2 regions of the Planococcus sp. TJ-307 genome follow, and region 1 is predicted to be linked to the other one. Evidence: riboswitches for the same ligand, from Rfam matches in the RefSeq annotation. Region 1 holds a riboswitch; the other holds the start of a gene.
The links. A riboswitch is a leader RNA that binds a small molecule or an ion and turns the genes downstream of it on or off. The one in region 1 is predicted to bind preQ1.

Region 1 (14,964 bases):
GGAAACCGCACGCAGCCAGCTGAAAGAACACTTGCATATGGAAAAAATTGTTTTCACTTCCGGTGGAACAGAAGCAAATAATTTGGCTTTAATTGGAACTGCCAGAAGCTACCAGCACCGGGGCAAACATATTGTCACTTCTGCAACGGAACATCCTTCCGTACTAAATAGCTTGGCTGCGTTGGAGCAGGAAGGCTTTATCGTTACGCGTCTGGCTGTCAACCGTTCGGGAGCGATCGATGTTGATGAGTTGATGAATGCGCTGAGAAAGGATACGATTTTAGTGTCTCTTATGCACGTCAACAATGAAATTGGCACCATCCATCCAATAGCGGAGATTGCGGCATTGCTGAAAGAGCAACGGATCTTGTTTCACGTGGATGCCGTTCAAAGCATGGGCAAGCTGGAACTCAATCCCAAAGCCATGCCTGATTTATTGTCCGTGTCGGGCCATAAGATCCATGGATTAAAAGGCACTGGGCTGCTGGCTTATTCTGGAGTAGAGTTGGAGGCTATTCAGTACGGTGGCGGTCAGGAAGCGGGAGTCCGAAGCGGCACTGTGTCCGTTCCAAATGCTATTGCTTTGGCGAAAGCATTGAGGTTGGCGCAACCCAATCCGCTGCATCGTGAGTGGAACGACAAGCTGCGTGAGTTTTTTTCAGCGTTTAAAGGCGTGAGGGTGGTCAGTCCGGAACGGGCAGCTCCGCATATACTGTCGGTGGCGGTAAAAGGCATCAAAGGTGAAGTCCTGGTATCCGGTTTGCAAAAAGACTCGGTCATCGTCTCTACTTCCAGTGCATGCTCATCAAAAAGCAGCAATACAAGCCATGTGATCGAAGCAATCGGTCTGCCGCGCGAGTTTAAAGATGGCGTCATCCGCATCAGTTTTGGAGCATTTACCGAAGAACAAGACATTCTCGCGCTGCAAAGCGCATTTCAGCGGGTTTACCGCACCATAAAAGGAGTTTAATCTACTATGAAAACCAATCAAATTCTCGTTCGTTACGGCGAGTTATCAACAAAAGGTAAAAACCGGAGTTCGTTCATTGGGCGGCTCCGCGACAATGTACGGCAAACGTTTTCTGATTTGGAACACATCCAAATTAAAGCTGAACGCGATCGAATGTTCATTACATCGTACAGTGAACTGGAATTGGCACAAGTGATTGAACGGTTGCCGCAAGTGTTCGGCATCCAATCGTTCAGCCCGGTAACTGCCTGTGAATTGGATCTTGAGGCAATGAAACAAACGGCAGAAGCAGTCATTGCTAAAATCCAAGATACCGACAAAAGTTTCAAAGTTTCTGTCAAACGGCCATATAAAGAGTTTCCACACGAAAAACCAGAAATCATGAAAGAATTAAGCTCGCACGTGTTGAGAATTTTTCCGAATTTGAAAGTCCAAATGAAAGATCCGGAAATCGATTTAAAAGTGGAAGTGCGTGAAGAAGCAGTTTATATGATGGCAGAAGTAATTCAAGGAGCTGGTGGCTTGCCTGTAGGAGCTGGAGGGAAAGCGCTATTGATGCTGTCTGGCGGCTTGGACAGTCCCGTTGCCGGATACCACATGCTCAAACGCGGCGTCCGTTTGGAACTGATCCATTTCTTTAGTCCACCGTTCACTAACGACCGTGCGAAGGAAAAAGTATTTGACCTTGCTGAAAAATTATCGCAGTTCGGTTCATCCGTCAATCTGCACATCATTCCGTTTACCAAGCTGCAGCAAGAAGTTCACAAACAAGTACCAGACAATATCACGATGACCTCTACACGCCGAATGATGATGCGCGTTGCAGACCTTGTCATGGCCGAAACCAATTGCCGCGCCATTATCACAGGCGAAAGTTTGGGTCAGGTGGCAAGCCAAACCCTAGAAAGCCTGCAAGCAATCAATGCTGTGACAAACACACCGATTCTTCGTCCACTAATTGCAATTGATAAGCTGGAAATTATCGATACAGCTCAGCAAATCGGAACGTATGATATTTCGATTCGCCCGTTTGAAGATTGCTGCACCATTTTCACGCCGGCAAATCCCAAAACCAAGCCAAAACTTGAAAAAGTGGAGTACTATGAGAACTTTGTTTCATTTGATGGGCTAATCGAAGAAGCAGTGGCAGAGCGGGAAATCATCAAGTTCCCACGCGTCAAAGTTGATCAATTTGCCGATCTATTATAAGCGTTGAGCCGCCTCTTTAGGGCGGCTCTTTTTGAATCATAGTTTCGATTTGCCCAATGCTTGTCTTCCGGTAAGTTTCTTCTTTTGGAAAATGGTCGCTGTAGGATGGTTAGCCATATCCAAACCCTTGCATGAAGCATACCAATCCTGACCGCTGCGACGCATGGAGTGGGAGTTTCTCTTTATTTACTTTACAGATAAGATGAGCCTATAATTAGACTGTTATTTCGAAATACAAAATATATAAAGATTGGTGCGCGATGCAGGATGACAGATTCTAAAAAAGGTATTTTGGTCATTATTTTAACGTATACTTTATGGGGGTTCATGCCAATTTTTTGGAAGCAAATTGATCATGTTCCAGCAGACGAAGTTTTAGCAGGGAGAATCATATGGTCTTTCTTATTTACACTAGGATTCATTCTTTTAATAAATGGAGGCCGCCAGCTGTGGCTTGACCTGAAAATGCTGTGGGCTTCCAAGAGGAAATTCTTCTTGTTGATGCTGGCATCGTTTCTGATTTCTGCGAACTGGTTTTTTTATGTTTATGCCGTTTCACATGACCGAATTGTTGAAACTAGCCTGGGCTACTACATCAATCCGTTAATCTCAATGCTCCTCGGCGCTATTTTCCTAAAGGAAAAACTATCGCCAGCGATAAAAGTTGCCTTTCTTTTGGCTGCCACAGGTGTCTTGATTTTAACCCTTTCTTTTGGCTCTTTGCCGTGGCTTGCTCTAGGCATGGCTTTCAGTTTTGCTTTTTATGGCCTAATCAAGAAAACCATTCGTTTGGATGCGCTGCGTGGGTTGGCAATTGAAACCTTGTTTGTTTTTCCTATTGCGATTGCGTACTATGTCTATTTGATGTCGGTTGACCGCGTGTCTTTTTTGCATACCGGACTGACCACAGATATTCTGCTAATTGCCAGTGGTGTAGTCACTGCTTTGCCGCTGTTGTTTTTTGCTATCGGAGCCCCATTAATCCCGCTTTATATGGTTGGGTTTCTGCAGTATATTGCACCTTCGCTCATGCTGTTGATCGGAGTCTTCATTTATGGAGAAGCCTTCACTACAATAGACATCATTTCTTTCTCCTTGATTTGGAGTGCTTTGATCTTGTTTACTTCCTCGAAGTTTATAGAAGCACGGGGAATTCGAAAGGCCAACCGAAAAATTTCGGTATGAATTTGCTTTTCTGGTGAAACATTTGCCTTTGTTTCCCGTATAGTAAAGAGTAGAAACCAAGGAGGGAATTGCACAAATGAATACAAAAAGATGGATCGCTTTAGTAGCAGCTGCAGTCGTATTGGGAATTTCATTGGTCATCAACTCAGCTTTCGCTTTTCTTCAAAGCGGGTTTGGCGAAGGCGTCGATGAGTTAATGGCGACCACACAATCAAGTATGTCGGAAGTTGTCATTGAGGATGGCGATTTTGACAACCGTGTGGCAGTTTTGAATGTTGACGGGGTAATCCAAGACACGGGAGAGGCATCGCCTTTGTTTGGAGCAGCCGGCTATAACCATTCGTTCTTTATGGAACAATTGGAAAATGTTAAAGAGGATGACTCAGTTAAAGCTGTCGTGCTTACGGTAAATTCACCGGGTGGCGGAGTAGTGGAATCAGCTGAAATTTACGACAAAATCACTGAAATCCAGGAAGAAACCCAAAAACCGTTTTACGTTTCTATGGGAGCAACAGCGGCTTCAGGCGGGTATTACATTGCTGCACCCGCAGATAAAATCTTTGTCAACGAAGAAACCTTGACCGGTTCTATCGGGGTTATCATGCAAAGCGTCAATTATGGCGAACTGGCAGAGCGTTACGGTGTAGACTTCGTTACCATCAAGTCGGGTCCGTACAAGGATATTATGAGTGCAACCCGCGACATGACAGATGATGAACGTGCACTTCTTCAAGAGATGCTGGATGATTCATATGAATCGTTTGTTGATGTCATTGAAGAAGGCCGGGGCATGACTGAAGACGAAGTTAGAGCTGTTGCAGATGGTCGTGTCATGAATGGCCGCCAAGCTGTTGAAGTCAACTTAGCCGATGATTTCGGATTTGAAGAAGACGTTATTGATCAAGTCAAAGCTGATTTTGATCTGGGCAATGCAGAAGTATTCCAATATGGGGCTTCAGAAGGATGGGGCTCATTATTGTCGATGAAAGTGGGTTCATTCTTTGGCAATGATGTAGAAACACAGATGATTACAAAAATGCTTACCGAATACAGTTCTCCGCGTATGATGTATTTATACGGTGATAAATAAGGAGGGACCATGATGACAGACCACGAAACGAATGAAACAGCAGAAAAAGTGCAAGTCCAATCACAGCGTCCCGACACGCCGAGCTACGAAGAAGTTCTTTTCTATGAACGGAAGCCTGCCGGTTTTTGGGTGCGTTTTTGGGCATATTTAATCGACCTTTTGGTTATCGCAGGGCTGACATCCATTTTGGTCAAGCCGGTCTTTGCGCTTCTCGGTCTTGAAACAAGCGGCATCCCTTGGTATGCACCGTATGCCATTTTATCAGCTGTCGTTTTCTATGGCTATTTTGTGCTAATGACTAAGTTTTTCAGACAAACTGTTGGGAAAATGATCATGGGCATCCGGGTAGTATCGTTGAAATCGGATGATTTGTCTTGGACAACTCTGTTTTTCCGGGAATGGATCGGCCGATTTATTTCAGTGACGATCCTGCCGCTTTACTGGATTGTCGGATTTACGCCGTTAAAGCAAGGGGTTCATGACTATATTGCAGATACGACAGTGGTGCACGAGGACTCTTTCAGAAAAAACAAGTTGGTTCAGAAAAAACGCCAAGATGGGTCTGGGTTGCAAGAAACCCGCGCCTTTTAGTATGATGAAGAGACAATGAAAGGGAGGCGTTTTGATTGGTACAAATTACATTCAAGAAAAACCCTGTTACTTTACCCAATAAAGAAGTAAAAGTGGGAGATCAGGCTCCAGATTTTTCGGTCTTATGGACGGACTTGAATCCGGTGACATTGCAGGATACTGCTGGAAAAATTCGGCTGATCAGTGTGGTTCCATCATTGGATACCGGCGTCTGCTCAGATCAGACAAAGCGCTTCAGCGATGAAGCAGCGGCGTTAGGCGATCATGTAGCGGTCCTGACCGTTTCAGCCGATTTGCCATTTGCGCAAAAACGCTGGACGGAAATCAACAAAGTTGATGCACTTACGACGTTATCGGATCACCGGGATCTTTCATTTGGTGAAGCATACGGAGTGACGATGAAGGAACTTCGGCTTCTGGCCCGCTCGATTTTCGTCATTGATCAACATGACAAAGTCGCCTATGTGGAATATGTCCCTGAAGGAACGGATCATCCCGATTACGACAAAGCGTTAGACGCAGTAAGAAAGTTAACAAACTAATACAAAGGAAACCCACTCAAAAGAGTGGGTTTCCTTATTGAGGACGGCGAACGCATGAATTCAACCATGGAAAAAACGTTTTATTTTATTGATAACCACACGACAAAAATCCAGCAAGAGCAGGAAAATGCTTACTTGGAAAGCTTGTTGACAACAACGGAAAATTGGCTGGATGGAGTCATTAAGCCAGAAGAGGGATCCAGCAAAGAAGATATTCGCAAAGCGCTTCAACTGGCGGTATTGAAAGGCATGAAAGAGCATGTCCAGCCGCATCACCAAATGACGCCGGATGCGCTTGGCTTATTAGTGGGGTATCTGGTAGAGCTGTTTGTCAAAAAAGAACAAGCCGTCATCTTGGATCCGGCTGTCGGAACCGGCAACTTGCTATTGACGGTCATGAACTATTTGGATGGTCGATTAACGGGAGCGGGCGTGGAGCTGGATGATTTGTTGATTCGCCTGGCTTCAAACGCTGGCAACCTGGTGGAACAGCCGATTACGTTCTATCTGCAGGACGCTCTGCAGCCCTTATTGATCGATCCGGTTGATGTTGTTGTTTCAGATTTGCCGGTAGGGTACTACCCGGACGAAGAAACAGCAGCCACCTACGAATTGAAAGCGGATGAAGGAATGTCTTTTGCCCACCATTTGTTTATCGAGCAATCGTTAAAACACACGGCTGAAGGCGGTTATTTGTTTTTTATTGTCCCTAAAGCGTTGTTTGAATCTGCACAAGCGAGCCAATTGCACAGTTTTCTAAAGAAACATGCCCATATCCAATCGGTAATGGAATTGCCGGAGAGCCTGTTTAAAAATTCGGCTCATGCGAAGGGAATCTTGGTCTTGCAGAAAAAACAAGAAGGTGTCAAAGCGCCGAAAGAAGTGTTATTGGCACGTGTGCCGAATATGTCAAAGCCGGAATCAATGTCAAAATTCTTTTCACAAGTTACCGGATGGTTTAAAGAAAACAAAGAATAAAGCAGCGGATTTATGCTATACTGAAGTTATAAAAACATCCAGATGCACCATTTTTTGATGAAAAGAGGTATGCGCAATGACCGAGTCAAACGAAGCACCAAAAAAAGTCAGTTTGCAGGAAGCCGTAAAACGCCAACTGGAAGCTAAGAAAAATCAAGCTGGAGACAAGCAGTCAGGCGGCAATGCTTCACTGTCGACCAAAAAGATGAAGAGCCAGCAATCAAAGAAAGTCAGCAATAACCGCCGCAAAATGGGTACGTAAAAAAGTATCGACATACGGAAGAATGTTGAAAAGGCAGGGAGATCGATTCCCTGCCTTTTTTCTTTGTGCAAAAAAAAAGTATACTGATTTAAATCGCTTTCTCAACTAATTTAAAAGGAGAAGGAATGCTATGCAGACAAATTTTCAAGATGCCTATGGTGCTGATGTCTTTCGAGCGGATTGCGAAAATTGTTTTGCTCTTTGCTGTGTCGCACTGGGTTTTACTGCTTCTGCAGATTTTCCAGTTGACAAGGCAGGAGGTGTACCATGCCGAAACTTAACATCAGACTTCAAATGTGGAATTCACCGGAACTTAAAACTCTCGGGCTATAGCGGATGTACAGTATTCGACTGTCTGGGTGCGGGACAAAAAGTTTCTCAGCAGACTTTTGGTGGAGTGAGCTGGAAAGACGATCCAGATTCAGCTCACCAAATGTTTCAAGTATTGCCGGTCATGCAGCAGCTTCAGGAAATGATCTTTTACTTAACGCAAGCTATTGAGCGCTGCGGCAGAGGGGAATTAGAAGAGGATCTGCACCAAAGCAGACAAGTGATTGAGCAACTTACTCTAGCCCCTGCTGAAAGTCTTTTATCGACAGATTTGCCTCATCATCGCCGGCATGTTAAAAATATGCTGGTACAGGTTAGTGATAGCGTTAGACTTGAATCAGGCCGATACAATAAAGAGATGAACCGGAAAAAAGGACGCAATTACCAGGGAGCAGATTTAATTGAGGCAAAACTGCAAGAAAGAGACATGAGAGGCTCGTTGTTTAGAGGCGCCTACTTGATTGGGGCGGATTTGGGCAATACAGATTTAAGAAACTCGGATTTTATCGGAGCAGATCTGCGAAATGCAGATTTGTCGGGAGCAAATTTAAAGGGCAGTCTTTATTTGACGCAAATGCAGTTGAACTCTGCAAGAGGAAACGCCTGCACGAAAATACCGAGTTTATTGTCTGTGCCCGCTCACTGGAGTGAAATGCGATGATTTGAAGAGAAGAGGAGGAGTTGGATGTATGCCGGCTTTTGGCTTCGTTTAAAAGCTTTTGCAATCGACTACCTGTTGATTTTTGCTTATCTGGCAGTGCTGCTAGTTTTTTCCCTATTTGTGATGCCTTCAATACAAGACTGGTTTCAGGCTTCTCGGATGACGGCTCAGCTTGCTGGCTTTCTCATGTTGACGCTGCCCGTTTCCCTTTACTTCATCATTTTGGATTCAACAATGGGCAGGCAAACGGTCGGCAAACGGAAAATGCAGCTTTGCGTTGTGGATAAGCAGGAGCAGCCTATTTCCATTTATCGTTCGACTTTTCGGACGGCATTGAAGTTTTTGCCTTGGGAGCTGTCCCATTTTATGGCTTACCGGATGATTTACTTGGGAGATGGCGAAGTGTTGCTGGGAGATTATTTGATAGGGGGATTGGTCTATGTTTTGATCTTACTTTATATTCTGATGGCTATTTTTACAAAGGACAAGCAGTCCCTTTATGACCGCTTAGCAAAAACCTATGTAGTAAAATCAAATTTTCTTTGAAAACTATTGACTTGCCGAGAAGAACTGGTAGAATCTATTTCAATATACTTTTAAAAAGAGTTAGATCTTGAACTAAAGAAACAAATATAGTTTGTCCATTTATTTAATAAATATCTCGATCGATGGTTTAGTAACCAATTTGTGCGCAGCAGCAAGAGACTGGATGGCAGGTGTGAATTCAGGCAGCAAATTGGATGAAATACGCCATCAGCTTTGATCGTTTCGAAAAAGAGTGAATGCTTTGTATAGACAAAGCATTAAATTGGGTGGTAACGCGGAGAAAACCTTCGTCCCTTTATGGGGACAGGAGGTTTTCTCTTTTTTTATAGAGAAAAGGAGAGTTTGCTATGCACAATATTAAGTCAGTCATCACACCCAGATTCCTGGAAGCCCTAATTTTAACTGCTCTTATTTTTCTGGTAATCAGTGTCAGCATCATCAGCTTTGAATCGGTTCCGCATATTCCTATCTTGTTTTCGATTTTGCTCTTGTTCGTTTACGGAGCCATAAAAAAAGTCTCTTACCGGAAGATGGAAAAGGGGCTGGTGGAAGGAGCAGGTGCGGGCATGAGTGCTGTCTTCCTGTTTTTCTTCATCGGCATACTCATCAGCAGTTGGATGATCAGCGGGACCATTCCGACACTTATTTACACAGGATTTACGCTCATTTCCATGACCTTTTTCTACGCCATTGTTTTTATCGTGACATCATTAATTGGTTTATCAATTGGCAGTTCCCTAACGACTGTTGCGACCATCGGCGTTGCTTTTATCGGCATGGCGACCGCAATGGACCTGTCTTTGGCTATAACGGCCGGAGCGATTGTGTCGGGAGCATTTTTTGGCGATAAAATGTCGCCATTGTCGGACACCACAAACTTGTCTTCTACCATTGTCGGTGTGGATCTTTTTGAACATATCCGCAACATGGGATGGACAACGATTCCTGCATTTGGGATAACCTTGATTTTGTTCGCGCTGCTTTCTCCAGAGTCAGCTGGTACAAGCATTCAAGATGTTGCAGCTTTTAAAGAGGGGTTGTTAGCCACGGGAATGATCCATTGGTATACGCTCATTCCGCTGGTTGTGCTCATTCTGCTGACGATTAGGAGAATGCCGGCTTTGGTTACGCTGGCAGTAAGTTCAGTGACTGCAATACTCATTTCATTTTTGCATCAAAGTTCAACAGCTTCTGAGCTATTTTCAGTCTTGTTCAGCGGCTATGTCTCCTCGACGGGGATAGAGGAAATCGATTCTTTGCTGTCGCGTGGGGGAATGGAGAGCATGATGTTCACGGTTGCTTTGGTGCTGCTTGCGCTTAGCATGGGCGGATTGCTGTTCACGTTAGGAATTGTGCAATGCCTGCTGGCAAAAGTGGAAAGCCTGCTGAAGAAAGTCTCTTCTGTCATTGCCGCTTCTGCATTAACGGCGATCGGCATCAACATCTTGATAGGGGAGCAATATCTGTCAATTCTGCTGACAGGACAAGCTTTTAAAGAACCATACGATAAAGTGGGGCTTGCCGGCAAAAACTTGAGCCGTGTGATGGAAGACGCAGGAACTGTGGTCAACCCGCTTGTCCCATGGAGTGTTTGCGGCATCTTTATTACGGGCGTCATCGGCGTTTCAACGCTCGATTACTTGCCATTCGCATTCTTCTGCCTGTTATCGCCATTATTGACTGTCTTGTTCGGCTTTACTGGAAAGACCTTGACGTATAAAGAAGCAAAATAAAAATGCTGGGAGAAGCAGGTGATGCAGTTAATCACCTGCTTTTTTGAAGGAATGGAGGAAATCGATCGGATGAGTCGAATAGTATTGCATATAGACTCTTATCCTGCTGCGACTTGGAAAAAAACAGTCGAGGAGTAGATATTATGTACAAATCAATTTTATTGGCTGCAGACGGTTCGGAAACTTCGATACGAGCTGGCACGCAAGCTGCGCAATTGGCCTCGTTGGTCAAAGGAGCTGAAGTAACGATTGTCTACGTTTCGGATTTTAATGAAGACAGCAATGAAGAAGTTCATGATGGCGGCCCGATAGAATTTGAACTGTCGCGCAAGAAAAAAACCCAGCCTATCCGAGAGGCCTTTGAACGCGAAAAAATCTATTACAAAACTGAAATTTTGCATGGCCGACCGGCACCGGCGATTATTGAACTGGCAAACGAAAGAAATTTTGACCTGGTTGTCATTGGCAGCAGAGGATTAAATGCGTTATCCGAAATGGTGTTGGGCAGCGTTAGCCGCAAAGTCGTGAATGGAGTGAATTGCCCTGTACTGATCGTAAAATAACGTGGACTTCTTTATAACGGAGTCTGGTATACTAATAAAAAAGATTGGTCTTATTTGCATATATGCCGTCGAAAGGCCGCTTGGAGGAAAACAACAAATGAAAACTTTACCTAATTGCCCTAAATGCAATTCTGAATATATTTACGAAGACGGCAGTTTGCTGGTATGCCCTGAATGCGCACATGAATGGAGTCCGCTTGCAGAAGCTGACAGCTCAGAACAAGAAAAGATTGTGAAAGATGCAAACGGCACGCCATTGCAAGATGGAGACGCTGTTACCGTCATCAAAGACCTGAAAGTCAAAGGCAGTTCATCGACTTTGAAAATTGGTACGAAAGTAAAAAGCATCCGGCTGGTCGAAGGCGACCACGACATCGACTGCAAAATAGATGGCTTTGGCGCTATGAAATTGAAATCGGAATTTGTCAAAAAAGCATAAAATGAAAAGCCCCTGCCCAAACTTAATAAAAAGTTTAGGCAGGGGCTTTATATTTTTAGGATATAGAGAGTGAACCGCAAAAGGATTAAACGCCGCGTTTATTTCCCCACACCAAGGTATGCAATTGCGGCAATACTTTGGCGTCATTCATGATAGGTGAACGAACGTGGTAATCGATTAATTGCTCATAACGATGCAGCAAGTCGGAAACCAGCTGGGCATCATCCGTTGTAACTGTATCTTCGTTGCCGGTCTGCAAGAAAAATGGAACCGCTGGATACCGCTGATGAAGCTCTTCTGCATAGGCAAAATCGTGCTGGTCAAACACCACAACCTTCAAACTGACGTTGGCATGCTGCAGCTTTTCCATAAACAAATCGAGTTTCACAAAATCCGTCTTCATTCCAGAGCTGGGCGGCTTTGGCGACAAGGTGATGTCGTCGATGTTAGTCAGCCAGTCTTGCCAAATTGACCCTTGGGTTTCAACGGCCACTTTCCAACCTTGTTGATGGCACAGCTCGACCAATTCACCAATGCCTTTATGAAGAGCGGGATTGCCACCTGAAATAGTGACGTGTGAAAATGCTGCGCCTCCGGTTTGGATAAGCTCTTCGACAATCTCAGCAGGCTGTTTGGAAACACTGGTTCCCGTACCGTCCCATGTGAATTTTGAATCACACCAGGAACAGGAATAGTCGCATCCGGCGGTTCGCACAAACATGGTTTTTTGTCCCATGACCATGCCTTCGCCTTGTATCGTTGGACCGAAGATTTCCATGACAGGGATTTTCATAACAGTTCCTCCTTGCGCGGACGGAACACCACATAGCTCGTTGGCGTTTCGCGAACAATCACTTGCAGGCAATTCGGCTGGTTGCTTTTTGTCTTCAATACTTGTTGAATCGATTGCCACACCTGCTGAGCAAGAAGTTCAGTGGTTGGAAATTTGTTCGTAAATTCCGGATGGTCGTTCAAGACGCTGTGGTCGTATTTTTTGTGAATCAGTTGTTTCACTAATTTAAAATCAATCAAAAAGCCAGTCGCATCAAGCTCATTGCCAGCAATGGTAATGTTGAGGTGATACGTATGGCCATGCATGACTTGGCATTTTCCTGCATCTTCACTTGGAATAAAATGCGCGGCAGAAAAATGCAGGTCTTTGTTGAGTTCGAATTGAAAGTCGTGTGCAGTGGTTGGGTAAAATTGCTGCATCATTCGACAGCACCTGCCGATTTTTTCGCCTGGTAGCGGGCAAGGCCTTCGTTGCGCAATATGCAGGATGGACATTCGCCGCACCCAGTGCTCGGAATGCCGTTGTAGCAAGTCAAAGTTTTTTCTTGGACAAAATCAAGAGCATCCAGCGTATCGGAAAGTTCCCACACATCGGCTTTATCCAGCCACATTAACGGGGTATGGATGATAAACTGCTTGTCCATTGCCAAATTCAATGTAACGTTTAAGGAACGGATAAAAGTGTCACGGCAGTCTGGGTAGCCGCTGAAATCGGTTTGGCTGACGCCGGTGATCAAATGCCGGGAACCGATCGCATCTGCATAAACTGCTGCAAAAGATAAGAACAGCAAGTTTCTGCCCGGTACGAAAGTGGAAGGCAATTCGCCTTCCTCGGCGGTCACTTCAATGTCGTCCCGTGTCAGCGCATTCGCAGACAGTTGATTGATCAAAGTCATATCCAGCACTTTGAACGAGACGCCAAGTTCTTCAGCGATTTTTCGGGCACATTCGATTTCGGCTGAATGGCGCTGGCCGTAATCAAATGTGACCGTTGCAACTTCTTTAAAATTTTTCATAGCCCAAAACAGGCAAGTGGTGCTGTCTTGGCCGCCGCTGAAAACGACGACCGCTTTTTCATTTTTCATCTAAAACACTCCTTAGTTTTTTAGAGAGGGAGTTTGCGAACCTCTTTAAGCGAACAGCATTAATAATACCATAATGTGCGTCAATCAGCTTTGGAATCGAACTATCCGAAAGCACAAGTGCTGCAAAGCGCTCTTCTGCTTTTAGTAAGGTATACTGATTTTGTAAAGAATCTCGTTGAACATATTGGAAGGGGAGATGTGACATGAAAGCAATCGTCATCGACAATTACGGAGGCAAGGAACAACTGAAAGAAAGAGAGCTGGAGAAACCGGCTATCAATGAAAACCAAGTACTTGTGGAAATCCATGCCACGTCCATCAATCCGATTGACTGGAAATTGCGTGAAGGATATTTGCAGGAAATGCTGCCATGGGAATTTCCGATTATTTTAGGTTGGGACGCAGCAGGGGTAATTGCTGAGGTTGGCAAAAACGTTAAGCATTACAGTGTGGGAGATCGGGTATTCGCTAGACCTGCCACCACACGCCAGGGAACATATGCAGAGTTTGTTCCGGTTGAAATGGAGCTTTTGGCACATATGCCAGAAAGCATGAGCTTTGAAGAAGGAGCAGCTATTCCGTTGACTGGATTGACTGCCTACCAATGCCTTGTAGGCTTTGCAGAAGTAAAAAAAGGGGACAAAGTGCTGATTCATGCAGGAGCAGGCGGAGTCGGCAGCATGGCCATCCAAATTGCCAATAGCATTGGTGCTTACGTAGCAACAACAGCAAGCGACAAAAATGATGAGTTGGTCAAGTCGCTTGGAGCAAACCGGGTAATCAATTACAGTGAAGAAGACTTCAGCGAACTGCTGGAAGATTTCGATGCGGTACTGGATACGATGGGTGGAGATGTTTTAGACAAAAGTTTTAAAGTGCTGAAAAAAGGCGGGAAACTGATTTCAATTGCCGGACAGCCTTCTGCTGAAAAAGCTGAAGAATACGGTGTGAAAGCCAGTAATTTTTGGTTGGAACCGAGCGGTGAACAATTGCAAAAGCTGGCAAACTTATACGTTTCGGGAGAACTGAAACCGACAATTGGCCATGTTTTTGATTTTACGGAGCAGGGATTGAAAGATGCGCATGAACTAAGTGAATCTCATCATGCCCGCGGAAAAATTGTCATTAAAATTAAATCTTAATCGAGCAAAGAAGAGGTTTTGGAATGTACTCATTCCAAAACCTCTTCTTTCAAAATTGGCTTTTAAACACTACTTGAATTTATTTTTCCATGACGGCAAAGTAATTGTTTTCACTGTCGGCAAAATTAAACACTTTGCCTGATGGCATGTCCACTATATCTCCAACGGTGATGCTTTGATCTGAAAACTTTTGGTGCAGCTCTTCAGCATTTTCAGTGAAAAACATTAAGGAGGGAGTGTCTAGATTTACTCCAGGCGACATCCTGGCAACGGCTTCTTTGTTATGTAGAATAATATTTGTTTCGGCACCTTCTGACGGTGCAATTTCAATCCATCTCATTCCGTGGGTATTTTCTTCAGCCACTATAGAAAATCCTAGTTTTTTTGTCCAAAAATTTAAGGCTTCGTCTTGGTCGTTGACATACAGCATAACTTGCCCAACTTTGCTGATCATGATCTTCAGCTCCTTTGTAATATTTGAATTAGTGCTTAATCGAAATCAAGTCCCAAAAGACCATCAAGCAAGAGCCCTGATGGTCTTTCGGTGTGAGTGAGATTGTTTGTAGCTTATGATGCCAAACCCATTTTATTTATCAGTTTAAAAGTTTTCAGGCTTGCCAGATTTGTCTTCAGAATAATATTCATCCGGTGCATCGTCCTGAGCTTCTTCTGTACGTACAACCAAAACATCGCATTTTGCCGAACGGACAATGTGTTCAGAGACACTGCCGATTAAGAAGCGTTCTACAGCATTTAATCCGGTTGCACCGCAAATAATAAGGTCAGCTTCTACTTTTTGAGCCAAGTCACGCGAAATCATGGTTTTCGGAGAACCGTAATCGACTA
Region 2 (14,964 bases), on a different contig from region 1:
CTTATGTTTTTCAGAAAGTTCCTGACCAATATCACTTTGCAACGAAGCAAATTGATAATAGCCGGCCGGATCATGGTTTATGATAAACTGAACGCTCGAGTCGCAAAAATTACAATCTCCATCAAATAAAACGATCGCATGTTCCATATCGGTTTCCTCCTTTGAAAAAAATGGTTCTCTCATCTTAATAGCCTCTTTTGCCTTTATTGAAACACCTCTTCAGTTGAAAGTGTTCCTTGATGGAAAAACAGTTTCCATCCGTTCGGTCTTTTTTTCCAAATAGAACTGCGGTTTGTCAGCTTTTCGGTCTTATGGTTATAAAGCTGATAGGTAGTCAGGACAGCCGCCGGGCCCAATTCATGCAAAGCAAAATGCGTTATTTCCATTGGATCTAGAGTTAGTGGATGATTTTCATCATAATCAGAGCGTTTAATGATCCCACCAGAGCTGCCAAACTCAAAAAACTCATTGTCCAGTACTTCCGACAACTTGTCCATCGAAGTTCGGACTTCTGGCTTTAAATGACTGCACTCGAGTGCGTAGATTGCTTTGGTTAGTTCTTCCATCTTTATTCTCCTCCCCTGTATTTCCCGGGAAATAGATTTTTCAAAAATAGCCCTCCCTGCCAGAAGGCAGGAAGGGCATTCCGGTTTATTTGTCGTCTTTAAAGAACTTTTGTGGGTCTTCTCCTGGCTGGTCTTGCGGAGTATCTGATGATCCAAAATCCTCAACGTCCTCAAAGCTGTCTTGGTCATCACGGAGCGCACCATCTTCTTTTTCAACCGGCTGGGATGTAGAGGCACGCAGCACATCTTCTTCCGGTGGGCGGCTTTCCAGATCCAGCTGTTGATCTGCATGGTCAATGCAAGTTAACGCAGTCGGCAGAGCTTCCAATCGTTCAAACGGAATTTCTTTGCCGCATACAGCACATGTTCCGTATGTCCCATCTTCAATTGCTGCTAGAGCAATTTTGGTATCTTCTAGTTCTTCTTGTTTAAACTGAGTCAGCGCCATGCCGCGTTCCTGATCGTAAAGATCGGTGGCGTTGTCTGCAGGATGATTATCGTAATTTGAAAGCTCAGTCGACTCGAGCTCTTCTGTATGTTCAACACGTACTTCAAGTGATTCCACCTGATCCTCTAATTGTTTTTTCAATTGCTTTAGTTGTTCGTTCTTCATCCAATTTCCTCCTCAAAAAACTCACTTACCTTCTATATTGCCTTTATTAAGGAAATCAAACCTGGAAATCTGTCAGGCGTTGCTGTCCTGCCGCTTAAAAGTCGTCAAATCGATCCAATAAGCTTAATAGATAATCATCCAGCCGATGACGCATCAACTCGTTGGACAGTCCTGTCATTCCGAAGACTTTCCAGCCTGGGTAAACAACAGGTGAACCATCAAGAATATCCGTCAATGATACCAAATCCCAATACGGATCATACGTAAATGAGCTGCCGGCATGGCGTTCATACGCAGCCAGAAAATCATTGGCGACTGAAATTCCGTACATTTGGGCCAGGTTGACACGGCAATGCCCTACATCAATTCCTGCGGGACCGCGGCAAGCATTCACCCAGTCCACAATGGCACTGATCTTTCCATCTTCCCATAACACATTCGCCGGATGGAAATCGCGGTGAATAAAGCATTCAGGAGCTTCGGGACGGCTGCCGGCTACAATATAAAACGCACGCATCCAATCATTTTGCACTTTGGACCATGTCGGCTTTTCCAATAAAAACGCATTGTTATACGAAAAATAGTTGTATGGGAAATCTGCAGGCTCAGTTTGGTGAAGACGGGCTAACGATGCAGCCAAGCCTTCCAGCCAAGTTCCATCGTTAGAAGGTTGCAGTACGACAGTTCCGGACATTTTGGTCATCAACACTGCGGGCATGCCGCTCTTTTCACCGGTTTCGTCATATGATAGTAAATGAGGGACAAGAAGGCCAGCCTGCTCTGCAAACTGAAGGCTATCCGCTTCATGCTTGGCTAAATCCGGTTCTTTCTCTAACCAATCTGCTTTATGAAAAAGCCGCAGTACATATGAGAGGGACTTGCCACTCTCCTTTACATACAACTCAAATAAAGTAGAGGAAGTCCCTCCTTTCAGCGGCTTAACATTCGTTAATTCTGCTGTATTTCCAAACTGCGCTTTTACCCATTCCAGTGATTGCGCGGGCAATCCATTCCATTCGTGTACAGCCATCCTTGCCGCTCCTTTCTGCCTATCTTTTAGTTTTAGTGTACCATGAAAAAATAAGGATTCCATAATATAGAAATGAAGCAAATGAACCGCAAAACAACCGTTTTCCTTTCGCGAAAAAGCACAGTTACCTAAAAGCCGGCATTGCTCGACAACTGCCACCACAGGATTCACCTTCCCATATAGCGGCAGAGCAAGGATTTGACCGGGTATAATTCGGCCACGTTACAATTAGATTCAGTCTCTCACTTTCTCATATTCCTTGTGCTCTTGTTACTGAAATTCACGGATTGACAACCAATAGCAAGTCTTATACGATAGTTAAGGAAAATCAAATAACCCGGCAACGGGAGAGGTTCATAGCATTTCACCCTCTATAAAAAACTATGGATTGTCGAAACTCAGCCAAATCCACATGCGATTTGGCTTTTTCTTTTGTCCGTTTTTTATAGCCCTCTTCCAAGCCGGCCATTTAAAGGAGGCCGTTTTTATGGCAGGAAGAAACGAAGATACACTCGATCATTTATCATTGCTCGGCAATCAGAACACCAAGTATAAATTTGAATACGATCCGGAGATTTTGGAGCCAATCGACAATTTGCACAGCCGCGACTATTTCGTGAAATTTAATTGTCCTGAATTCACATCACTTTGCCCGCAAACAGGTCAGCCTGATTTTGCGACCATTTACCTGAGCTTTATTCCCGACAAAAAGCTCGTCGAAAGCAAATCACTTAAGCTTTATTTGTTCAGCTTCCGTAATCACGGAGATTTTCATGAAGACGTCGTCAACATCATTATGAATGATTTGATCAAATTGATGGATCCCCGCTATATCGAAGTATGGGGGAAATTCACGCCGCGTGGCGGTTTGTCGATTGACCCTTACACCAACTACGGCAAACCAGGAACCAAATACGAAGAAATGGCATCGTACCGGATGATGAATCACGACTTGAATCCGGAAACGATTACCAACCGATAAGGGGCAGAGCGGATGTTACTTTATCTAAATGGCGCATTTGTCGGCTTGTTGATCTTATCAAATATTTTAGCCGTTAAATTGTTCAGCATCAGTGAATGGGCCGTTTTGCCAGCTGCTGTCATTGTGTACGTTTTTACATTCCCGATTACCGATACGATTGCGGAAGTATACGGCAAAGAAGCCGCACGGCAAACCGTTACGGCAGGGTTTGTCACACAACTTTGTGCATTGGCATTTATTTTTTTCGCCATCCACTTGCCAGCCGCCCCCTTTTTCGCAGACCAAGAATCTTTTGAAACCATTTTTTCTGCAGGTTTCCGGGTAACCTTAGCCAGCCTTGTCTCTTATTTCATCAGCCAGAACTTGGATGTCACCATTTTTCATAGACTCAAACAACGGCACGGTGAATCGCGTTTATGGCTGCGCAATAACGCTTCAACGATGACAAGCCAATTCGTCGATACGAGCATTTTTATTACCATCGCTTTTTACGGCACGATGCCAACCGGTGCATTGCTTGGCATGATTGCAACCCAGTATGTCTTTAAACTGCTGGTAGCCGCAGCAGATACACCATTTGTATATTTGTTGGTCAGGCTATGCAGACGCGAGCAATTATCTGACAAGCAGACTTATGGACACAAAAAAACGGAAGCTCTCGAGTAGAGCCTCCGTTTTTCTGTTATTGGAAAGATGAGTGCAATCATTCAGACCTTTTCGCGCGGTTGTTGGACGCGGTCTTTTACGCTTACTTTCGCATCAGCCAAGACCATATCTGCTACAATCGGCAAATGATCAGAAACCGATGTTTCAATAACTTCTACTTGAACAACTTCTACTTCGGTGTCAGATAAAATATAGTCGATTCGCGTCGCCGGCCAAAAAACTTCGGCCGTCTCATTGTTTACGTAAGGAGATGGATATGTGTATGCATCGCCTCTTTTCATTTTCAGGAATGCGTCCTGGAAATGCTTGTTCAGCTTTTGCATATGGACATTGGAAGAAGAGGCATTAAAATCGCCAGCAATGATTCGCGGAAAATGGCTTTTCCCTGTAATGTCCAGAATTTCATCTACACTGACAACCAATTCTTCATCTTTCAATGCTAAGTGGGTATTGAAGACACTCAAGTAAATGCCATCGACTTCAATAACAGTTTCCAAAATTCCACGCTGTTCATTGTTGCCAAACGGACAATGCACCTGCGTCAACAAATGATTCTCTACATACTTGATCGGATACTTGCTTAAAATCATATTGCCGTATTGGCGATTCGGCCGTTCCGAATCTTCAGGCGCAAAATTCATATTGGCTCCGTAAGCAGCATACATGCCAAGTCTTTCGCTCAGCCATTCTACTTGGTCGACAAACGAACTACGGTCAGAAAAATAACGGTCAACCTCCTGCAAGGCGATGATGGTAGCACAGGAATCCTCAATAACTACAGCGGTCTTTTCCAAATCAACTATTCCATCCATCCCTAAACCATGAGCAATATTAAACGACATGACTTTTACAATCGGTGCCTTCTTGTTCTTCCCGTGCATGCAAACCTCTCCTTTTCGATTAAAACGAATCGTTGGCAGCTGCTTTAATTGCTTTCAGTATATACCAAGCTCGCAGAAACATACCATAACAAGGGCGTAAACAATTGTTAACAATTTGTAAACATGGCAAAGTTGAGACGGCCGCACAACTGGAGTGGCTTATGACCCTGAGAATCTGGCTGCTGGAGGCTGGACACTAGGAAAAACAGAGGCAGACACGTAGATTCGACGGGCATAAGACGGGTCGTGTAATACGGTTTTTTGCACGTTCCGGAAATTTTATGCACGCTCAATTGAATTTATGCACGCTCAGCAAAATTTATGCACGCTTGCGAAAATTTGTGAACGTTCACAAGATTTTATGCACGTTCGGCCCCTTTTGCACTGCTTCTTTTAAAATCGATCAAAAAAATGCAGACCTCCCATTTCGGGTGTGTCTGCATTTTCTGTATCGTTACTCCTGCTGCGTATAAATGACAATTGCGTCCCGCAGAAATTGTGCTGCTCCTGGATATGCTTTGTCGTAATACGCAGCAAACCGCTCGTCAGCTACATACATCTCGGCAAGTCCACGATGTGCTTCCTTGCTGTAGGATGGCCACGTAAAGCTCAGCCACTGGCGATGCAACTCAGCCGTCCGCATTGCTTCTCTGCTTGATGGATCGCCTGATTTCATAGCATTTGCCAAACTATCCAATACCTGTTGTTCAAGGCGTGTGAATTCTAAATATTGCTCTTCACTCATCTTCAACATCTTGGCGTTGGACTGGTCAACCAATTCGTCCCCATATTGGCTGCGTACTTCACTGCCATACTGCCCTTCGTTGTCATCCACCAGTTTTTGTTTAAAGCCCTCGAACTTTTCTTTATCAGCCATGGTGCTCTCTCCTTTTTTTGTGGAAATGGTTTTTTCCACATTGGTAATCAGGAGGTCCAATTGCATCCGTTTGGCGAGAAGTCTTTCCCGGTGTGCTTCTAAAGCCTGGGTATAATCAAAATTAGGGTCGTTGACGATCACTTTAATTTGTTCCAGCTCCAGCCCAAGTTCGCGGTAAAACAGGATTTGCTGCAGCTTGTCCACTTCCGGCTGGCCATAAATCCGGTAGCCTGATGAACCTTTCCGCGCCGGTTTCAATAAACCAATTTCATCGTAGTAACGTAAGGTTCTTGTGCTGACGCCAGCCAAGTTCCCCATTTTTTGAACAGTGTATTCCACATCTCCACCTCCTGATAAACCCACTTTACACCTTGACGTTGCGTCAAGGTCAAGCGGTTTTATCAAGTTAATTGCTGTTCTGCAAACTCTCTGTAAAGCGAATGCGAAGATATCAATTCCCGGTGCGTTCCAATTCCGGTCACATGCCCTTTTTCAATAAAGACAATTTTGTCCGCATCGACGATTGTCGATAGCCTATGAGCGATCACCAACGTCGTGCGCCCTTCCATCAACCGGCTTAATGCCTGCTGAACAATGCCTTCTGACTGGCTGTCGAGGCTTGCGGTCGCTTCATCCATCATTAAAATTTTGGGATCGCGCAAAAAGGCGCGGGCAATGGCGATGCGCTGACGCTGTCCGCCTGATAGTTTTACGCCGCGCTCTCCAACTTCTGTGTCTAGCCCGTCAGCAAATCCACGAATAAAATCTTCCGCATAAGCCATACGTGCCACCCGCCAAAGCTCTTCAGCAGAAATCGTTTCAGCATCCGGCAAGCCATAGGTTAAGTTTTCTCGGATGGTGCCGCCCATCATGGCACTCTCCTGTGAGACATAGCCGATTTGATCGCGCCAGGACGCAATTGAAATTTCAGCAATTGGAATGTTGCCAATTGTTATTTGACCTGACAGCGGCTCATAAAATCGTTCGACCAAGCCAAAGACAGTGGTTTTTCCACCGCCGCTTGGTCCAGCGAACGCAATCATTTCTCCCGGCTGCGCTTCGAATGATACATCCACTAATACGGGTTCCCCTTGATCGTAGGCAAAACTCACCCCATCCAGCCGCAATGCGTTTCCGGCAATATCCATATCTGGCTTTTGCTGCTGTTCTTCCAATGGCAATTCGAGTATGCCAATGATCCGTTCTGTAGCACCTTTGGCTTTTTGAAGTTCTGTAAAAAAGCGGGCAAAGGTCACCATCGGAACAATAATCTGAAATAAGTAAAGGAGAAAGGCAACGAGTGAACCTGTCGACATCTCACCATTTGCCACACGAATTCCGCCATAGCCAATAATCGACACAATCACCACCATGACTACCAAGTACATCAAGGGGGCAATCAACGCATAAATCTTCGCTTCTTTCATGCCAAGCGTGAATAATTTGTGGATTCCTTGTGTCCCTCTAGCTTCTTCTGTTGTTTCTGCTGTCGATGATTTCATTAAACGGATCTCACCCAGCGTCTGCTGGACATGGCCCGTAAAATGGGCAGTCTCATCCTGCAAGTTCCGTGAAATCTTGGCCATCTGGCGTCCGAGTGGAATCATTACCGCAATCGTCAGCGGCACCGCCAACATCATCACCAGGGTCATTTTCCAATCCAAAATGACCAAAATGATGACAGCACCAACAATCGAAATGATGCCTGTGACGAACGATGGAAAGTGATCCGTGATTAAATTACGGACAATTCCGGTATCGTTAACGACCCGGCTTACCGTTTCCCCGCTTGAATGCTGGTCGAAATAACTGACACGCAGGCGAATCAACTTCGCCCACATCCGTTCTCTCAAGCCTGCGACTACCCGCTGCCCCACCATGCTCAGCAAATAAATCGAAATGCCGTTGATAATGGCTTGGACAATAAAAGCGGCGACGATTCCCACAATTAATGGTGCACTTAAAGCATCGAGAGAAAATCCATCAACGAGATTTTTCGTCAATAGTGGGACTACCAGCCCAACCAAAGTCGTTACTAGACTGGCAAGCAGGCCAATCGCCAGCGCCAACTTCGGGATCTTCAGTGATAATAGCAGTGAAACAAACGGCTTCAAGCCCGTTTCATTGGTTTTCTTTTTCATCTTAAAGCTCCTGTTCTGTGCGTCGCACTAAGCGAATTTGGCATAAATGCACGTATCGGTCAAACGCTTGCCATCCACCGACCGCTCATCATTTTTCAGGATCCCTTCCAAAACAAACCCCAGCTTTTCAGGAATTGCCCGGCTCTTAAGGTTTTCTGCATCGCATTGAATTTCCAGGCGATGGCATTTTAGCGTCGCAAATGCCAAGTCGGTCAACGCCGAAACCGCCTCCACCATGTAGCCTTTTCCGGTCGCTCTGGAATCCAGCCAATAGCCGATTTCCATTTTCGGCACGTCCCATTCAATACTGTGAAATCCCGTAGTTCCGATAAAACGCCCTGTCTCTTTATCAAAAATCAAATAGCGCAAAAATTCCTTTTTCATAAAACTCAAATGCGATTCCAGCTGATTGATTTCTGTTTCTTGTGGCGAAGGTTCTTGCTGAGCAAATCCCAGCCAAGGCTTTAGCTCATCAAGTGAAGCATGGATAGCCTCATTTACAATTTTGCCATCTCCAGGCATTGGCATCCGCAGCAGCAAACGTGCTGTTTTTAGTTCAGTTGGCACTTCCGGCAAGTTGATCGTCATAAACACATTCCCCTTTACTTCTATAATAGGCTTGATATCTGTAATGTGTAATCTCATTGAAAACTATTGAGCTGCCACTATTTTACGGTCGCGCGGCAGCCACAAGCCAACCAAGGCAAGAATCGGCAAGAACGATACGACCACCATCGTCTCGTAGACACCAATGGAATCCATCAAAATCCCAATAACTACAGCTCCAATGGCACCCATGCCAAAAGCCAAACCCACCGTCAATCCGGCCATCGTACCGATTTTGCTCGGTACGAGCTCCTGTGCATAAACAACCGTAACGGAAAAACTGAGCATAATGAAAAATCCAATCAATGCCAGGAAAATCAAAACGGCGTACAGCGGCAAATACGGCAACAAAGCAGCTAGCGGAATCGGCACAATAATCGACAACAGAATGACATTCTTGCGGCCGATCCTGTCCGCCATCGGCCCCCCAAAGAAGGTGCCTGCTGCACCGACACCGAGAAACAAGAATACATACAGCTGCCCCTGCTGAATTGTCAGGCTATAAGATTCAATCAAATGAAAAATGTAAAAGCTAGTCATATTGGTGACATAAAAAGAGCGGGCAAAAATAATAATCATTAAAAGCGCCAAAGCAATGCCCACTTGTTTTTTCGTCATTTCAGGCAATGAAGACAACAAAACCTTCTTCACTTTCTGAAGCTTTTCCTGCTCCAGCTGCTGCTTGTACCAAATAGATATTCTCGACAAAATAAAAATACCGAGAGCGGCGACAAACAAGAACAACGCTGCCCCTATCTGTCCGAGTGGCACTAGAATAAAGGCACTGATTAGCGGCGCAAGCGCCTGTCCGGAATTTCCGCCCACCTGATAAATCGACTGGGACAAGCCACGCTTGGATCCAGCCGCCATATAGGACACACGCGAGCCTTCCGGATGAAATACAGCAGAACCAAGACCGAGAAAAATAACCGAAACGAGAATCATCCAATATTCCGGCGCAAATGCCAATCCGGCAATTCCGATAAATGAACTGGTCATGCCGAGCGGCAACGCAAAAGGCATCGGTTTTTTATCACTGATAAATCCCACAACCGGCTGCAGCACAGACGCTACGATGTTCAACACAAAAGCGATCAAGCCCAATTGTGTAAACGTTAAGCCAAGATCGGCTTCCAGTATCGGGAACATGGCTGGGATGACTGACTGCAAAGAATCATTCAGCAAATGGCAGCCGCCAATCGCGAACATCACCGGATAAACGGGATTTCCGGCCAGTGAAGAAGAATTTATTGCTTTCGCCATGAGGCTACCTCCAATACAGGTCTATAACTGACAATAATTTCATTATAGAGGAATTGGCTGCTTTTCGTTAACAAAAATAAAACACCTGCGGGAACCCCACAGGTGACTGATTATACGGATATTATGCAGCTGAAGGTTTCAACTGCTGCCAATTTTCCAGACGTCTGTCTAAAATAAAATTACCGAACGGCACAAATGCCGAAACAACGGCTCCAACCGAGAAGCGGAAAGGCCATTTGTAAATAAACGTCATATAGATAGTAATTAAAATGTAAATACTGAATAAGGCTCCGTGTATAGGGCCAACAACGCTGACCGCTTCCGGAAATTCAAAGAAATATTTTAACGGCATCGCAATAAAGAGCAGGATCAATAATGAACCGCCTTCAAGCAAGCCCATAAACCGAAATGTTCCCAACGCATTCTTAAACATCGACTATCCCTCACAATCTGCTTTCATTATAAAAGCAGGACGGAACGCTGTACAGTGGGTTGCCAAAGAAATCAGCAAGGGTTTTGCATGGGCGCACAAAATTTCGACACAAACGCCTGTACGTCATGCTTTTTCATCCCAGTTTTACGAAAAGCACTTTTAAGTAATCGCCTTCTTTAAATTCTTTTTGCACGCGGAAGTCACTCGGCAAGGTAAATTCCTCCACAATGCTGTATTTTCCTCCAAGTTCTTTAAAGGCCTTGTCGATAAATCCTTTGAACTTCTTCATTCCAAAAGAAGCACTGTTGGTCGAAGCCACGATCACACCGTTTTTCTCCGTGATGGCGATCGCTTCTTTCATTAAATTTGTGTAATCCTTTGATGTGCTGAACGTATATTTTTTTGAACGCGCAAAACTTGGCGGATCCAAGATGACTACGTCAAACTTCAATTCCTTACGCTTTGCGTACTTGAAGTAATTGAACACATCCATAACCAGGATGTCCTGAGTCTCGAAATCAATGCTGTTGACGCTAAATTGCTCAATCGTCTTGCTCGAGCTTCTTTTCGCCAAATCCACACTCGTCGTTTTAACCGCATCGCCAAGTACTGCAGCTACTGAAAAAGCGCCCGTATAGGAAAAAGTGTTGAGTACCGTTTTGCCTTTGGCGTATTTTTGCTTGATGGCATTTCGCACATCCCGCTGGTCCAGAAAAATTCCCGTCATGGCCCCGTCGTTCAAGTAAATCGCAAAGTTCACGCCATTTTCTTTGACGATCATTGGAAATTCACCGCGCTCGCCGGTCACAAAATCATCTTCTTCGATATACTGCCCCTTCGTGTCAAAACGTTTTTTCTGATAAATCCCTTTGCAGTCGGCCACGTTCTGCAATGCAGCAATTACTTGATCCTTGAATGTGTAAACTCCTTCGCTATACCAGCTAATCAAATAAAATCCATCGTAATAATCAATAATCAAGCCGCCAAAGCCGTCCCCTTCGCCGTTAACAACACGGAAAGCTGTTGTATCCGGATTGCTGAAGAAGGATTGTCTGCGTCCGATCGCTGCCGCCAGTTTGCGTTCAATAAAGGGCTGGTCAATGGCATCCTGTTCATCGCGCGTTAACACCCATCCATATCCCTTGTTTTGCAGTCCGTAGTAGCCTTTCGCCAAAAACTGTCCCTGTTTATCAACCAGTTTCAGTATGCTTCCTTCGCCTTGCAGAAGTTCTGGATTTTCCAAAGCTTCTTTAACAATCAACGGATAGCCTTTGGCATATTCCGCTTTAAATTTATCGTGTATTTTAATTGAAATTTCCGATTTCATCAGTTCTCATCCTATCTGTAAAACGCTGTTTTGCTTTATAATTAGTGTATACGATAGCTGATCTTCTGCCCACCCTCGCCGTGTGAATTTTTCCAAGACTCGCTTAGGAGGAATTGCCATGAAACCGAAGTTTCATATCTACAATATTCTATTGACGACCGGGGAACACTTGGAGAATATACGCATTGAAGGACCACTCGAAGATCATTTTTCCGGAGTGGCAGTCAGCCTTTTTGCTGTGAAGGACGTGACAGGCAAAACCATAGTCTTGAGCATCTTTCATATTGTCAAAGCTGATTTGATTGCAGTGGAAGAGCACTAACGCTCCTCTGCACCGAAAAATATTCATGCAATACAGCAAAAAAGCGCTTTGCAAAATGCTGCAAAGCGCTTCTCTTCTATTCTAAAATCCAGTCCCAGGCTTCATTCATTTCTTCCATATGGAAGTGCTTGATTTCAAGTTTGGGCAGCAGGTTTTCCACTTCTGTCATTTGCCCAGCAAAATGCGTGGAGCTGATTACAGCAAATTTATGAAACTGCTTCCAGGCCGCCATGTCTACTTTCATACTTTCTCCGAGGCCAGTAAAAGCCGAGCCCCCTGTATCATTTATGACTGCATAAATATTGAATTTGCCTTTGTCCGCAAATTTATCCTGGATAATTTTATTAATTTTTTCTGCATCTTCTTTTGTTGCAGTTCCTTCAAATTCCATTGCGATGGTTTCGGTATCTTTACTTGGCACAAATGTTAACATAATTCTCCTCCTCAGGTTTCATTGCTGAAACTGTTTATTCTTTCAGCCAGTCCCAAGCTTGATCAATTTCTTCCATATGAAAATGGCGGGATTTGATGCCTGGCAAAAAGTCACCCAGCTCGGCCACTTTCTCTAAAATGTTTTTTTCACTGATCACCGCTAACTTATTGTACTGGCCCCAATGCTTCAAATCGATTTTAACTTCTTCGACTATTGCAGCAACTGTTGGCAGCTTTGCCTGTTGAAGGATGGCCAAAGCATTAAATGACTGTTCACCAGGGAATTGCTCTTCAATAACGTTTTTTAACTTGAGCAAATCTTCTTTTGTCACCTGACCAATAATTTCAAAAGCAATTGTTTGTGAATCAAGGCTCGGAATAAATGACAGCATGCTATTCCTCCTCATTTTCTAAATTATGGTGGTATCTTTCTTATTCCCTATTCAGCTGTCGACAAACGGCTTAAAGGCAAGTGCACTATGGTGTTTACTGATATATTGCATGAAATATTTTATTGGCTATGTAAGTTGGTGTATAATAACACTACATGCAGTAAAAAAGGAGCGCTTGCAATGCCTATTCCCATAAATCATTCGAAGCCTGTACGTGTCTCAGCCAAAGAAAGTGCGTATCTTCAATTGCAGCAATGGATTATTGACGGCACATTACAGCCCGAAGAAAAACTAGTCGATACGGAACTGGCACAAGCTTTAAGCTTGAGCAGGACCCCCATTCGCGAAGCCCTTCAATTATTGGAAGTGCAAGGATTTGTCGAGATGTTTCCAGGAAAAGCTACGCGTGTCACAACAATCAAAAAAGACGATCTTAAAGACTTGTTGCCGCCTCTTGCTGTTTTACAGGCTCTTGCAGCGGAACTCGCTATCCCCAATCTCAATGACCATGTGTTTGGGTTGCTGGAGGAAACAAACCAGCGATTTATTGGAGCCATCAATAGCCAAGACGGATTTTCAGCTTTGAAAATTGATCAGGAATTTCATCAAATCATTGTCGATGCCGCACATAATCCATATATCCATTCCATACTCAACAGCCTTCAGTCTCATGTGAGAAGACAATTTTTCCATCATTCCCTCATGCTGACGAAAAGTTCTTACGACGAACATGTACAAATTATCCAAACCTTAAAAGAAAAAGATCCAGAAAAAGTAACAGAACTGATGAAATCCAATTGGGTCCGGACGATAGAAGAACTGTCAGCTGAAACCAGTCTGTAAAATCGTAAAAAGCTGCATCAAAAGCAAATTCGCTTTCGATGCAGCTTTTTTCATAATTGGTCAAGCGTTCCCGCAGCTTAGAACTAAACTTAAACGTTGTGCTGTGCTGCCTGAACTTTTACACTCTTTTTGCTGCGCGCAATGATCGTCGTGATGGCAATAACAATCAAAGCAGGCAAGAGCCATCCAAGGCCGTTGCTGTACAATGGCAGCACCGCTTCATAAAAGTCAACGATTGACTGCAGCCATACCGGATTGTCCACACCTAGTGAAGAAGTGAGGGTTTTCAATCCATCTATGATGCTGATAAAGAAAGTAACGATAATTGTCGATACATATACCAGCTGCGCATGTCTGAATAATGGAGACAGAAATGCCAAAATGATTAAAACGATGGACAATGGATAAAGGAACATCAATACAGGAATCGAATACGTAATAATATTTGCAAGACCTGCATTAGTAACCACTAACGAAAAGACCGAGAAAATAACGACATATGTTTTGTAACTGATTTTGGGCGTCAGTTTATGGAAAAATTCAGAGGTGGCAACGGTTAGGCCAATGGCTGTCGTCAAACACGCAAGAATGATGATGACTGCCAACAGCGTCGCGCCAAACGTCCCGAAATAATACTCGGAAGCTCCGCTCAAGACAGGACCGCCTGTGTCCATAAGACCTAAAACACCTGTGCTCGTCGACCCAAGGTAAGCAATTCCTGTATAGACAATAGCCAACAAAGCAGCTGCGACAACACCACTTTTCAAAGTAGCGGTCAAAACCCCTTTAGGCGAATTTACACCCAGTTTGCGGACAGCTGAAATGACAATGATCCCGAACACCAGAGAAGCGAGGGCATCCATCGTGTTATAGCCTTCCGTAAATCCTGTGAAAAACGCGCCGCTAGAATAAACAGGTTGCGGTGCTTCTTGTCCGCTCATTGGCTTGACGAAAGCCGCAATCAATAAAACGCCTAAAGTTACCAAAATGGCCGGTGACAAAATTTTCCCAATGCTGTCGACCAGTTTTGTCGGATTTAATGAAACCAGCAATGAAATCCCAAAAAACACAAGCGAGAAGACAAGCAATCCAATTACTGCATTGCCCTCTCCAATAAACGGAGCGACACCTACTTCATAAGAAACTGCACCTGTTCTTGGCAAAGCAAAAAAGGGCCCGATTGTTAAATACAGCATCGCTGTGAAGACTAGACCATAAACGGGGTGCACGCGGCTCGATAAATCCTGTAAGTCGTTGCTTTTCGAATAGCCAATCGCCAAGATTCCAAGCAAAGGCAACCCCACCCCTGTAATCAGGAAGCCAAATATTGCGATCCATACATTTGTTCCAGCATATTGCCCCAGCTGTGCGGGGAAGATTAAGTTTCCTGCTCCAAAGAACAGCGCAAACAACATCATCCCGACCACTGCATACGACTTGAATGACAACTTACTATCCATTACTATTTCCTCCTATAGAATAAGACTACCGATTTTTCTTTCTAATCTACAATTTTAATATAATACATTTCTTTTTCAGAAAATGTATGCGATATATTGCATAAAGTAATAATACAACATTTAGTCCAAA

Region 2: linked by a shared signal. The riboswitch ahead of queF (preQ(1) synthase) and the one ahead of queC (7-cyano-7-deazaguanine synthase QueC) in region 1 are both predicted to bind preQ1.

Annotation. Positions count from the first base shown of each region.
Region 1 is NZ_JBZDOJ010000002.1:936,690-951,653, reverse strand. Features, by position in the region: gene AC4EHK_RS11095 (cysteine desulfurase family protein) at 1-970, shown strand, start outside; gene thiI (tRNA uracil 4-sulfurtransferase ThiI) at 977-2,179, shown strand; gene rarD (EamA family transporter RarD) at 2,447-3,364, shown strand; gene sppA (signal peptide peptidase SppA) at 3,441-4,454, shown strand; gene AC4EHK_RS11075 (RDD family protein) at 4,467-5,045, shown strand; gene tpx (thiol peroxidase) at 5,081-5,587, shown strand; gene AC4EHK_RS11065 (class I SAM-dependent methyltransferase) at 5,642-6,565, shown strand; gene AC4EHK_RS11060 (hypothetical protein) at 6,642-6,827, shown strand; gene AC4EHK_RS11055 (pentapeptide repeat-containing protein) at 6,958-7,818, shown strand; gene AC4EHK_RS11050 (RDD family protein) at 7,843-8,364, shown strand; gene nhaC (Na+/H+ antiporter NhaC) at 8,712-10,097, shown strand; gene AC4EHK_RS11040 (universal stress protein) at 10,241-10,660, shown strand; gene AC4EHK_RS11035 (zinc ribbon domain-containing protein YjdM) at 10,758-11,099, shown strand; gene queE (7-carboxy-7-deazaguanine synthase QueE) at 11,185-11,892, opposite strand; gene queD (6-carboxytetrahydropterin synthase QueD) at 11,889-12,314, opposite strand; gene queC (7-cyano-7-deazaguanine synthase QueC) at 12,311-12,976, opposite strand; PreQ1 riboswitch class I at 12,983-13,026, opposite strand; gene AC4EHK_RS11015 (NADP-dependent oxidoreductase) at 13,180-14,118, shown strand; gene AC4EHK_RS11010 (VOC family protein) at 14,198-14,572, opposite strand; gene AC4EHK_RS11005 (universal stress protein) at 14,717-14,964, opposite strand, start outside.
Region 2 is NZ_JBZDOJ010000004.1:68,203-83,166, reverse strand. Features, by position in the region: gene AC4EHK_RS14270 (thiol-disulfide oxidoreductase DCC family protein) at 1-147, opposite strand, end outside; gene AC4EHK_RS14265 (nuclear transport factor 2 family protein) at 204-566, opposite strand; gene AC4EHK_RS14260 (TraR/DksA C4-type zinc finger protein) at 652-1,179, opposite strand; gene AC4EHK_RS14255 (phosphotransferase family protein) at 1,274-2,209, opposite strand; PreQ1 riboswitch class I at 2,553-2,600, shown strand; gene queF (preQ(1) synthase) at 2,697-3,191, shown strand; gene AC4EHK_RS14245 (queuosine precursor transporter) at 3,204-3,857, shown strand; gene AC4EHK_RS14240 (endonuclease/exonuclease/phosphatase family protein) at 3,899-4,738, opposite strand; gene AC4EHK_RS14235 (MerR family transcriptional regulator) at 5,193-5,954, opposite strand; gene AC4EHK_RS14230 (ABC transporter ATP-binding protein) at 6,017-7,756, opposite strand; gene AC4EHK_RS14225 (GNAT family N-acetyltransferase) at 7,784-8,344, opposite strand; gene AC4EHK_RS14220 (MFS transporter) at 8,408-9,625, opposite strand; gene AC4EHK_RS14215 (DUF3817 domain-containing protein) at 9,747-10,058, opposite strand; gene AC4EHK_RS14210 (class I SAM-dependent rRNA methyltransferase) at 10,192-11,385, opposite strand; gene AC4EHK_RS14205 (hypothetical protein) at 11,504-11,707, shown strand; gene AC4EHK_RS14200 (SpoIIAA family protein) at 11,784-12,140, opposite strand; gene AC4EHK_RS14195 (SpoIIAA family protein) at 12,175-12,531, opposite strand; gene AC4EHK_RS14190 (GntR family transcriptional regulator) at 12,712-13,374, shown strand; gene brnQ (branched-chain amino acid transport system II carrier protein) at 13,464-14,834, opposite strand.